DNA from 3 places in the Kitasatospora sp. NPDC048715 genome. Region 1 is predicted to be linked to each of the others. Evidence: riboswitches for the same ligand, from Rfam matches in the RefSeq annotation. Region 1 holds a riboswitch; each other region holds the start of a gene.

Region 1 (3,837 bases):
CAGTCCGAATCCGGACGGATGGCGGGCGGGGCGGGGGGATCGTGCCGCGCGAGAAGTCGGACCGGCCGACTTCTCGCGCGCCTACGGCGGAATGGGGGAAACGTTCATTCGTGGGCAGGGGGGAAGCGCGCCGGAAAAGCCGGCGCGGCCCAGCCGGAAACGCCCGCACGCGGAGGGGGGCGAGGGCGCGGCCCGTGGGTCTTGCGGGCCTCGCGGACCCTGTCGGACGGATCGGACGGATCGGGTCGACGGGTCGACGGGTCGACGGGTCGAACCAACGGGCCGGCTCGGACCTCGGCGGTGGGGCCGCGTTCCGATCCGCACGGGCGGAAGCGGAGCACCGACCGCGGCACGTCCGGGAGACGTTCCGGCGAGGACCCGCCGGCGGCGCCCTACAGCAGCGGCGTGAGCCAGCGGCGGAGCAGTTCGGTGTACCGGTCGGGAGCGGTGTTCCAGAGGGCGGCGTGGTCGGCACCGGGGAAGGCCTGGAGGCTGACCACGTCGCGACGGGCGGCGGCCAGCTTCTCGGCGCTGCCGAAGGGCGCGATCCGGTCCTCGGGGCTGTGCAGGAGAAGGGTGGGCACCCGCAGGTCGGTGCCGTCGGCGATGCGGGCGAAGTCGGCGAGGTCGACGCCGGTGCGGCCCTCCGCGGCCAGGGCCCCGAGCTCGGCGGCGACGCCCTGGAACCCGGCCCGGGCGGCGTCCCGGCGGGCGGAGACCGGGAGGTCGAGCACCGGCGAGTCGAGGATGAGGCCGCTGACGGCGTGCGGCCACGCGGTGCGGGCCGCGGTCTGGAGGGCCGTGGTCGCGCCGACCGACCAGCCGTAGAGGATCATCTTGCCCGCGCCGCTGTCGAGCGCCAGCCGTACCGCCGCCTCGATGTCGCGCCACTCGGTCTCGCCGAAGTGGCTGAGCCCGTCCGGGGAGGCGGGGGCGCCCTGGTCGCCGCGGTAGGTGACGGCGAGGGCGGGCAGGCCGAGCCGGTCGAGGACGGGGAGCACCGGGAGGGTCTGCTGGCGGTCGGCCTCGGGGCCGTGCACCAGGATCACCCAGGTGCCGCGCTTGCCGTCGAGCCGCCAGGCGGGAAGGGCGCCGAGCTCGCCGTCGGCGGTGGTGTCGGTGAAGGGGAGGCCGAGTGCCTCGGTGGGGTCGCCGAGGTGGACCCGGGGGGTGAAGCGGACCTCGGTGCCGGGGGTGAGCGTGCCCCGGTCGGCGCGGAGCAGCCGGCGGGTGACGCCCCGCTCGTCGCTGTGCAGGACCTCCTCGACGACCGCGTGCCCGCCGTCCGCCCACTCGACCGCCCAGCGGCCGGGGCGCAGGCTCTCGGGGCCGCGGGTGAAGGTGACCCGGCCGGGGGCGAGGCCGCGGACCAGGACCGGCCCGGACTTCGGGACGGCGGCCACCGGACGGACCGTCCGCTCGGAGGCCCGACGGCCGATCACCAGCACGGCGGCCCCGACCGCGGCGGCCGCCACGACGGCGGCGGTTCCCCAACGCATTTCGCTCCCCGCTCTGTTGCTCACGGACCGGACGGTGTTCGGGCACCAGTTCACCGGCGCTCCGTCCGCCCGGCCACCGGGCTGGGCCGTCCGGGTCACCCGGGCGGCGGCCCGGCGGCGCCGAGGAGGTGCCGGGAGCGGGCGGCAGGGGTGTCGGTGGTGAGGGCGGGGCGGCGGAGCCGGCGGTGCCCCGGTGGGAGGGGACGTGGTGTTCCCGGTGGAGGGCGGCCCCGCGCCGGGCGATCCCGGCGCGTCGGCGGCGTCCGCGTGTGACCAACCCCTCCGTGACCTCGGTTGACTCCCGGTTCGGGCCCGTGATGGGATCCTGGGGCCAAACGGAGGCATGGAGAGGAAGCCGGTGGAATTCCGGCGCGGTCCCGCCACTGTCACCGGGGAGCACGCTCGGAACATCGCCACGGCGGCCGTCGACGGCCGCTGGAAGGCTCCGGGGGTGCGTTCGACCCGGAAGCCAGGAGACTCTCGCCCCCGTCACGTCGATCCAGGGCGCGGACCCTGAGTGAGGACACGCACGCGATGCAGGCTGCCCCGCCCCACCGGACTCCGAGCTGCCTTCCGCCGTGCCCCCGATGACCCCGCTCGGGCCCTCCTCCTCGCCGCGCCCGCTGGCCCGCGCCGCCGCGTTCGCGCTCGGCGCCGTCGCGGGCCATGTCGCCGACGCCCGCTTCGCCGACCCCCGCCGGGGCCATCCGGTGGCCGTCTTCGGCAGCGCCGCGACCCGGCTGGAGCGTCGGCTGTGGCGCGACGACCGCGGCGCGGGGGCCGGGTACACGGCACTGTGCGTGGGCGCGGTCGCGGCGGGCGCGCTCGCCCTGGACCGTACGGTGGGCCGGCGTCCGCTGGGCCGGGCGGTGCTGGCGGCGGCCGCGACCTGGACGGTGCTCGGCGGCACCTCGCTGACCCGGGAGGCGCGCACCATCGGCCGCTCGCTGGCCGCGGGCGACCTCGCGGCCGCCCGGGAGCGGCTGCCGCACCTGTGCGGGCGGGACCCGAGCGCGCTGGACGGGCAGCAGATCGCCCGGGCGGTGGTCGAGTCGGTGGCCGAGAACACCGCCGACGCCGTGGTGAACGCGCTGACCTGGGGCGCCCTGGCCGGCACGCCCGGCCTGCTGGCCTTCCGCGCCGTGAACACCCTGGACGCGATGGTGGGTCACCGCTCGCCGCGCCACGCCCGGTTCGGCTGGGCCTCGGCCCGGCTGGACGACCTGGCGGGCTGGCCGGGCGCCCGGCTGACGGCGCTGCTGACGGTGGCCGCCGCGCCCGAGCCCCGTACGGCCTGGCGGGTCTGGCGGCGCGACGGCTCCGCGCACCCGAGCCCGAACGCGGGCCAGGCCGAGGCGGCGTTCGCCGGCGCGGTGGGCGTACGGCTGGGCGGGGCGCTGCGGTACGGCGAGCGGGTGGAGCACCGGCCCGTGCTGGGTGCGGAGCTGCGGCCGGTGACGGTGGACGACATCGAGCGCGCCTGTGCGCTCTCCCGGCGGGTGGGCGCACTGGCGCTGGGTACGACGGTCGCGGGGCACGTCCTGCTGCGGATGCTGCTGAGGAAGAGGGGACGGGCATGAGCAAGGCGCTGCTGGTCGCGGGGACGACCTCGGACGCGGGCAAGAGCGTGGTGACGGCCGGGATCTGCCGTTGGCTCGTCCGCCAGGGCGTGCGGGTCGCGCCGTTCAAGGCGCAGAACATGTCGCTCAACTCCTTCGTCACCGCCGACGGCGCCGAGATCGGCCGCGCCCAGGCGATGCAGGCGCAGGCCGCCCGGGTGGAGCCGGAGGCGGCGATGAACCCGGTGCTGCTCAAGCCGGGCGCGGACGGCCGCAGCCAGGTGGTGCTGCTCGGCAGGCCGGTGGCGGAGGTGGGCGCGCTGGACTACCGCGAGCGCAAGCCCGTCCTGCTGGAACGTGCCCTGGAGTGCCTGGCGGACCTGCGCGGCCGCTACGACGTGGTGGTCTGCGAGGGCGCGGGCTCGCCCGCCGAGATCAACCTGCGCGACCGCGACATCGCCAACATGGGCCTGGCGACGGCCGCCGCCCTGCCGGTGGTGGTGGTCGGGGACATCGACCGCGGCGGGGTCTTCGCGGCGATGTACGGGACGCTGGCGCTGCTGTCGACGGAGGACCAGCGGCACGTGGCCGGCTGGTTCGTCAACAAGTTCCGCGGTGACGCGCGGCTGCTCGCGCCCGGGCTGGAGATGCTGCACGGGCTGACCGGCCGTCCGGTGCTGGGCACGCTGCCGATGCTGCCCGGGCTCTGGCTGGACGCCGAGGACTCGCTGGACCTGTCGACGGTGGTGGACCGGGCGGACGGGCCCGGGCCGTACGGC
Region 2 (3,837 bases), on a different contig from region 1:
TCGGGGCGATCTCGGCGCCGCAGGCGGTGAGTCCGAGGACGAGCAGGGCGGCGGTGGCAACGGCCTTGGTGCGCAAGGTGGTTCCTCTGGGCAGGCGGGACGGGTCAGGAGGAGCGGGCGAGCCGGTCGAACAGCAGCTGGAGGGCGCCGGTCTCCGGGTGCCGCACCGGGGTGGCGCGGACGCCGAACACCTCGGCCAGCAGGGCGGGGCGGAGCACCTCGTGGGGCGGGCCGGAGGCGACGATCCGCCCGGCCCGCAGCACGTAGACCAGGTCGCAGTGGCCGGCCGCCAGGTTGAGGTCGTGCAGCGCGGTGAGCACCGTCGGGCCGGCCTCGCGGGCGAGCGCCAGCACCTCCAACTGGTGGGCGATGTCGAGGTGGTTGGTGGGTTCGTCCAGCACCAGCAGGCGCGGTTCCTGGACCAGCGCGCGGGCGAACAGCACCCGCTGCTTCTCGCCCCCGGACAGGCTCAGGAAGCCGCGCTCGGCGAGGTGCCCGGCCCGGACCTTGCGCAGCGCCCCGGCGCAGCGCTCCGCGTCCCCGTCGGCCGGGGAGCCGAAGCCGCGGCGGTGCGGCAGCCGGCCCATGGCGACCACCTCGGCGACGGTGAAGTCGAACTCGGCGGAGTGCTCCTGGGTCAGCGCGGCCACCCGGCGGGCCGTGTCGCGGGCGCTCAGGGCGTGCAGGTCGTCGCCGGCCAGCCGGACCACGCCGCCGGCCGGCTTCAGCACCCGGTAGACGCAGCGCAGCAGGGTCGACTTGCCGCTGCCGTTCGGGCCGACCAGCCCGACCACCTGCCCGGCGGCGGCCGCCAGGTTCACCTCGTGGACCAGCCGGGTGCCGGCCAGCTCCACCGAGACGGCGTCGACGGCGAGGTCCTGGGCCCGCGCCGGGTCGGGCGCGGCCGGGCCGGTCGGGTCGGTCGCCGTGGTCACGTCGGTCACCGGGTTCCTCCGAGGGCCTGGCCGCGGCGGCGCATCATCAGCAGGAAGGCGGGCACGCCGAGCACCGCGGTGAACACCCCGACGGGCAGTTCGGCGGGTGCCAGCAGGGTGCGCGAGGCGATGTCCACCCAGACCAGCAGCAGTGCCCCGGCGAGCGGCGCGATCACCAGCACCCGGCGGTGCCCGGCGCCGACCAGCATCCGCGCCAGGTGCGGCATCAGCAGCCCGACGAAGCCGATCGCCCCGCTGACCGCGACCACGGTGCCGGTGACGGCGGCGGTCACCACGAACAGCTCGCGGCGCAGCCGGTCCGGGTCCACGCCGAGCGAGGCGGAGGTCTCGTCGCCCATGGCGAGCGCGTCCAGCCGTCCGGCGGCGCAGGCCAGGTACGCGAGGCCGGCCACCACCGTGACGGCGGCGATCGGCACCTTGCCCCAGGTGGCGCCGCCGAGGCTGCCGAGCAGCCACATCATGGCGTCCCGGGCGGCCTCGCCGCGGTCGGCGGCGAAGACCATCAGGGTGGTGGCGGCGGAGAAGCCGTAGGACAGCGCGGTGCCGGTGAGCACCAGGCGCAGCGGGGTGAGTCCGTACGCGGTGCGGGCGGCGAGGTAGACGAGCGTCATGGCGGCCAGCGCGGAGCCGAAGGCGGAGGCGGAGATCGCCCACACCCCGAGCGAGGCGAAGGCGCCGAAGAGCAGGACGGCGTTGGCGCCGACGGCCGCGCCGGAGGAGATGCCGAGCACGAAGGGGTCGGCCAGCGCGTTGCGCACCAGGGCCTGGACGGCGACCCCGCAGGCGGCGAGTCCGGCGCCGACGACGGAGGCCAGCACGGTGCGCGGCAGCCGGATCTCCCAGACGATCGCGTACGCGGCCGCCTCGTCCGCGTCCAGCCGTCCGCCGGTCAGCCCGGCGCCCAGCAGCCGCAGCACCCGGGGCAGGCCGAGTCCGGAGGAGCCGAGGGCGACCCCGCAGAGCAGCGACAGCAGCAGGGCGGCGACGAGGCCGGCGGCGAGCGGGACGACGGGTATTCGACGGGTGGGCGGGCCGACTGCACGGTCCACGACTGCACGGTCCACGGGTGCGCCTTGCCTCGGGCCGCGGGTGCGCCGGGGCGGGCGCCGGCCGAAGGCGTGCCTGGGCGCCGTTCCCCTCGCAGTCCGCGGCGAGTTGTCGGGAGTTCAGCGGCCGGGGGCGATCGGGCTGGCGCGGGCCGTACGGGCTGGTACGGGCCGTGCTCACCGTTGCGGGTCAGCGCCGGATTCACACCGGACTTCCCCCTCGGACGCCCTGGCAGCATAACAGCCACTCAGGGCAGGCAACCCTTACCGGCCCTGGGCGGGCCGGGAACGCGCGACCGCCCCCGTCCGGCGGTGCGGACGGGGGCGGTCGGGTGGCGACGCGTCAGGCTCAGGCCTGCTTGGTCTCCCAGAAGATCTTGTCGACCTCGGCGATCAGGTCCAGCAGGGCCTGGCCGGTGGCCGGGTCGGTGGACGCCTTGGCGGCCGAGGCGGCCTTCAGGGTGTCGTTGATCAGCTGGTGCAGCTGCGGGTACTTCTCGAAGTGCGGGGCCTTGAAGTAGTCGCTCCACAGCACCGAGATGTGGTGCTTGACGGCCTCGGCGCGCTGCTCCTTGATGATGATGGCGCGGGCGCGGAAGTGCGGGTCCTCGTTGGCCTGGTACTTCTCCTGGGTGGCCTTGACCGACTCGGCCTCCAGCTTGGCCTGCGCCGGGTCGTACACGCCGCAGGGCAGGTCGCAGTGGGCGTGGGCGGTGGCGCGAGGTGCAAACAGACGAGAGAACATGGGAGTCCTTCCTTAGATCGTCTTCCCGCGCCCGAGATTACCCTTCCGGCCTCGCCGTTTCGCGATCGGGCGGCGGGCCTAGGGCAAAAGACGGACCAGGAACCGGGGTAATCCGGACATCGGACCGGTGACGGTCCGTACGGCAGACTGGGGGCGGGCGGAGCAGGAGGAGGAGTCGTGGCGCGGAGCACGCGACCGCAGGACGCCGGGGCCGGGGGGCCGGACCGGGGCGGCGCGCTGCCGTTCGGACTGGTCGACGTGGCGGGGCCGTCGATGGTCCCGACCCTGCGCGAGGGCGACCAGCTGCTGGTCCGCTACGGCGCGCCGATCCGGCCGGGCGCGGTGGTGGTCTTCCGGCACCCCTTCCAGCAGGACCTGCTGGTGGTGAAGCGGGCCGCCGAGCGCCGGGCCACGGGCTGGTGGCTGCTCTCCGACAACCGCCCGGTGGACAGCGACAGCCGCAGCTACGGCGCCGTGCCGGACGAGCTGGTGCTCGGCCGGGTGCTGCTGCGGCTGCGCCCGAGCCCGGTCTGGCTGGCGCCGGGGCGCCGGCTGGAGCGGCTGCTGCTCACCCCGCGGCTGGCCCGGGTGCCGGGCCTCGCCCGCCGGCTCGGTGCCTGGGTGGAGGACGTCTAGGACCCGCCCCGGGCCGCCGCCTCCGCCTCCTGGCGCTTGCGGGCCCGGTAGGCGGCCACGTTGGCGCGGGTCGCGCAGCGGTCCGAGCAGTAGCGGCGGGAGCGGTTGGTCGAGGTGTCCAGGTAGGCGTTGCGGCAGGGCGCGGCCTGGCAGATGCCGAGCCGGTCGGCGCCCAGCTCGGTCAGGTGGACGGCCAGGCCCATGCAGGCGACCGCGGTGAAGTGCGCGGTGGCGGTGGGGGAGTTGTCGGCCAGGTGCAGGTGCCAGCGCGGTCGTCCGGCGTCGTCCAGGTAGTCGTGCCCGGAGACCAGCGGGCTGACCGGGTACTCCATCAGCAGGCTGTTCAGCAGGTCGACGCCGCGGATCTCGTCCCCCTCCGCGGCGGCCTCGAAGACCCCGCGCAGCCGGGTCCGCACCGCCCGCAGCCGGGGCAGGTCGGACTCGTCGGCGAGCG
Region 3 (3,837 bases), on a different contig from region 1:
GGTGGTGATGGTGAGCAGCTCGGGCCCGCCCTCTTCGAGGGGGCGCACGACGAGCGTGTCCTCGATCCGGACGCCGCCCCTGCCCGGGAGGTGGACCCCCGGACCGACGGTGACCGGCACGCGGCTGTCCAGTTTACCCATGTCCGACGGACCGAGGCGCGGCGCCTCCCGGATCTCCAGCCCGACGCCGTGGCCCACCGGGTGCGGGGAGGCCTCGGTGTGGCCGGCCGCCTCCAGGACCTGCCGGGCGGCCCGGTCGGGCACGCACTGCTCCACGCCCGGTCCGAGCGCCTCCCGCCCGGCCCGCTGGGCCCGGAAGACCAGCCGGTGCAGCTCCACCTGCCAGGGCGCGGGGGCCGCGCCGATCACGAAGGTGCGGGCGGTGGAGACGCCGTAGCCGCGGTACTGGGCGCCCATCACCACGGTCAGGAAGTCGCCCTCCTCCACCCGGCGGTCGGTGGGCTGGTGGGCGGCCTGGCCGGAGTGGCTGCCGGTGCCGACCGAGACCGGGAAGGCGGCCCGGTCGGCGCCGTGGTCGATCATCCGGCGCTCCAGCTCCATCGCCAGGTGCCGCTCGGTGCGGCCGACCAGGATCGACTCCAGCAGCTCGCCCAGCGCCTGGTCGGCGATCTCGGCGGCGATCCGCAGGTCGGCGATCTCGTGCTCGTCCTTGACCACCCGCAGCCGCTCGACCGTCTGGGCGAGGTCCACCAGCCGGGCCCCCTCGGTCAGGCCCCCCACCGCCCGGTGCCGGGTGACGGTCAGGTCGTGCTCCTCCACCGCCAGTCCCGACACCCCGGACCGCGCGGCGACGGCCGCGACGGCCAGCGCGGAGTCCGACCCGGCCGCCACCGGCAGCCGGGTGACGTCCGGGGCGATCAGGTGCTCCCCGGAGTCGTCCGGCGGCAGGTCGTCCGGCAGCGCGAGCAGCGCCCGCTCCCTGGTCAGCAGCAGGCTCGCCCCGCAGGGCGCGCAGCCCGTCAGGTACCGCACGTTCGCCGCGCGGGTGATCAGCGCCGCATCGGCCCCGGCCGCACTGCAGTGCTCCCTCACCCGCTCCCGCCGCCCCGCGTACGCATCCGCCATGCGTCGAGCCTACGAACCCCCGGCCCGAAGCGCCCGCCGAGCACCCCCGGCAGAACCCCCAATACCCCTTGCGCGCCCCCCTGCGCGACCGCGGCACCGTCCCCCTCGGGCCCTCACCCCGCCCCCCACGCAGCGTGCCGCCGAGGGGGCCCCGCACCCCCGGCGGCCCCTCGGACTCCTACCGGCCGCTACGCTCCGTCACGGATATGTCACTTCCGGTCCTGTGCGAGTGCGACCCGGTCGCCGGCCGGCACGTCGACTTCCGTGAGGAGCGCCGGCCCGGGGCGCACCAGGCCCCCCGGAACGCGCACGGCGCCTCCCCACCGCGGGGAGGCGCCGTTCCGGCGCGCGCGGGCAGGCCGCCGCTCGCGGCCGGGTGGCTCAGGAGCCCTCGGGCGTCCAGCGCTTCTCGACCCCGGCGAGCTTCCAGTACCCGATCGCGATCGCCCAGACGACCACGAACAGCCCGGCGATGGCGTAGCCGACGTTGTCCAGTGAGATGTCGGCGATGAAGCCGGTGACCGGGTCGGTCAGATCGAGCTTCTCGTGCAGCACCCCGACCAGCTCGATGGTGCCGATGACGAAGGCCACCGCGATCGACAGACCGGTGATGGTCAGGTTGTAGTACACCTTCCGCACCGGGTTGGCGAAGGCCCACTGGTACGCGAAGTTCATGAACGTCCCGTCCAGGGTGTCGAACAGGCTCATCCCGGCCGCGAACAGCAGCGGCAGGCAGACGATCGCGTACCAGGGCAGCCCGGAGGCGGCGCCCGAGCCGGCCATCACCATCAGGGTGACCTCGGTCGCGGTGTCGAAGCCCAGCCCCAGCACCATGCCCACCGGGAACATCTGCCCGGGCCGGGTGATCGAACGGGTCGCCCGGTTCAGCACCCGGGCCATGAAGCCGCGCGAGTCGAGGTGCGCCTCCAGCTCCTTCTCGTCGAACTTCCCGGCCCGCATCGAGCGGAACACCCTGAGGATGCCGAGCAGCGCCGCCAGGTTGAGCGCGCCGATCAGGTAGAGGAACACGCCGGAGGTGGTCGTCCCGATCACGCCGAGCCACTTGTGGGTGGCCGACTCGTCGTCCATCAGGGTGTTCGCCAGCTGCGCGCCGCCCGCCACCAGGGCGGCCATCAGCACCACCATCGAGGAGTGCCCGAGGGCGAACCAGAAGCCCACCGAGACCGGCCGCTTGCCGTCCGCCATCAGCTTTCTGGTGGTGTTGTCGATCACCGCGATGTGGTCGGCGTCGAAGGCGTGCCGCATCCCGAGGGTGTACGCGGTGATACCCAGGCCCACCCCGAAGACCTGGGTACCGACCGCGTACTTCTCGGGTGCGACCAGGAAGATCAGCGTGCCGAAGGCCACCACGTGCATGGCCACGATCACCGCCATCAGCCCGGCGGTACGGACGGTGTCCTCGCGCCGCCACTGGAAGCTGGGCAGCGCGGAGGGGGCCGGTTCGGCCCCGGCGGCAACGGTTTCGGGCAGGGTCATCTGCGGATCACGCTCCAGCACCTCGTGGAAAACCTCGTGAGATGCCGTGGCCGGTCTCCTGGCTGACGGGACACCCGCACCCGCCTTCCCAAGCGCACGAGGCGCCCAGTGGCTCCATGGGTACGGACGACGTTCCTCCGCGGACGGAGGAACGACCCGATCACAGTGGCGAGGGCCGCTCCGGGCTGGGACCCCTGAGGGTCCGTCACCGGTCTTCCCGAGCACCACGGCGGGGAACACCGTAGGGGTCACGCCCCGACCCGTGCAAGGTTGCGCACCTGCGCAGGTGTCCAGGATCACAGACCGCCGCCTGCGAGAATGTCCGCATGCATCTCGTACCGGCCGACCGCGCGGGCCACCGCACCATCGACGGGCACCGGGTCTGCGAGGCCATCGCCGCGATCGGCGACCCGGCCCACGTCCGGTCCTGGGCCGAGCGGTTCTCCCTGCTCGCCGACCCCGGCCGGCTCGCCCTGCTGCTCGCCCTCCACCGGGCCGGGCCGCTCGCCGTCACCGACCTCGCGGTCGCCACCGGCATGCGCGACCCCGCCGTCTCCCAGGCCCTGCGGCTGCTCCGCACGGCCGGCGTGGTCACCGGCGACCGGGACGGGCGCGTGGTGCGCTACCAGCTCGTGGACGAGGCCATGCGCCCCCTCCTCGACGAGTGCGCCGCCGGTGAACACCACGAGCCCACCGCGGCCACGGGCTGACCCACTGGCCCGGCCCCGGAACCGCGCCGCGGCCGGAGCGGATGAGTACGATCATGACGTGCCGTCCCGCCCCCACGCCTGGCCCGCCGACCGGTGGAACACCCGACCGGTCAGGGCCCGCGTGCTGGCGGTCGCCCGCACCCTCACCTCGGCCACCCGGGTCCTGGACGTCCTGACCCTGCTGAACCCGGACGGCATCGACCGGTACTTCACCGTCAACCCCGGCTCCGCCTTCGCCGACCGCGCCCTGGACGAGTACCTGCACGGCCTGCCCGGCTTCACCGTGCTGGACTGGGAGGACGCCGTCAGCCGCCGCTTCGACCTGGCCGTCGCCTGCGCCGTCCACTCCTCCATGCACCGGCTGGACGCCCGCCTCGTCGTCCTCCCGCACGGCGTCGGCTACAACCGGCTGGTCACCGAGTCCACCGGCGACACGGTCACCGCCGCCGGTCTGTCCCGCAACGAACTCACCCACCGCGGACGGGTGTTCGTGGACGTCCTCGGCCTCTCCCACCCCGAGCAGCTGGACCGGCTGCGGGTCTCC

What was found. Region 1 has a riboswitch for cobalamin ahead of ACGFSC_RS25300 (cobalamin biosynthesis protein). Riboswitches for the same ligand answer to the same signal wherever they lie in the genome.
Region 2: it holds a riboswitch for cobalamin, as region 1 does, so the genes downstream of both, ACGFSC_RS28825 (iron ABC transporter permease) here and ACGFSC_RS25300 (cobalamin biosynthesis protein) in region 1, are expected to answer to the same signal.
Region 3: it holds a riboswitch for cobalamin, as region 1 does, so the genes downstream of both, ACGFSC_RS08155 (HoxN/HupN/NixA family nickel/cobalt transporter) here and ACGFSC_RS25300 (cobalamin biosynthesis protein) in region 1, are expected to answer to the same signal.

What each region holds. Positions count from the first base shown of each region.
Region 1 is NZ_JBICVH010000014.1:79,548-83,384, forward strand. It holds gene ACGFSC_RS25295 (hypothetical protein) at 393-1,499, opposite strand; cobalamin riboswitch at 1,847-1,979, shown strand; gene ACGFSC_RS25300 (cobalamin biosynthesis protein) at 2,087-3,079, shown strand; gene ACGFSC_RS25305 (cobyric acid synthase) at 3,076-3,837, shown strand, end outside.
Region 2 is NZ_JBICVH010000016.1:280,568-284,404, forward strand. It holds gene ACGFSC_RS28815 (ABC transporter substrate-binding protein) at 1-76, opposite strand, end outside; gene ACGFSC_RS28820 (ABC transporter ATP-binding protein) at 105-854, opposite strand; gene ACGFSC_RS28825 (iron ABC transporter permease) at 941-2,005, opposite strand; cobalamin riboswitch at 2,113-2,263, opposite strand; gene sodN (superoxide dismutase, Ni) at 2,352-2,747, opposite strand; gene sodX (nickel-type superoxide dismutase maturation protease) at 3,021-3,383, shown strand; gene ACGFSC_RS28840 (CGNR zinc finger domain-containing protein) at 3,380-3,837, opposite strand, start outside.
Region 3 is NZ_JBICVH010000003.1:328,647-332,483, forward strand. It holds gene ACGFSC_RS08150 (aminopeptidase P family protein) at 1-1,086, opposite strand, end outside; gene ACGFSC_RS08155 (HoxN/HupN/NixA family nickel/cobalt transporter) at 1,468-2,583, opposite strand; cobalamin riboswitch at 2,614-2,827, opposite strand; gene ACGFSC_RS08160 (metalloregulator ArsR/SmtB family transcription factor) at 2,910-3,293, shown strand; gene ACGFSC_RS08165 (hypothetical protein) at 3,352-3,837, shown strand, end outside.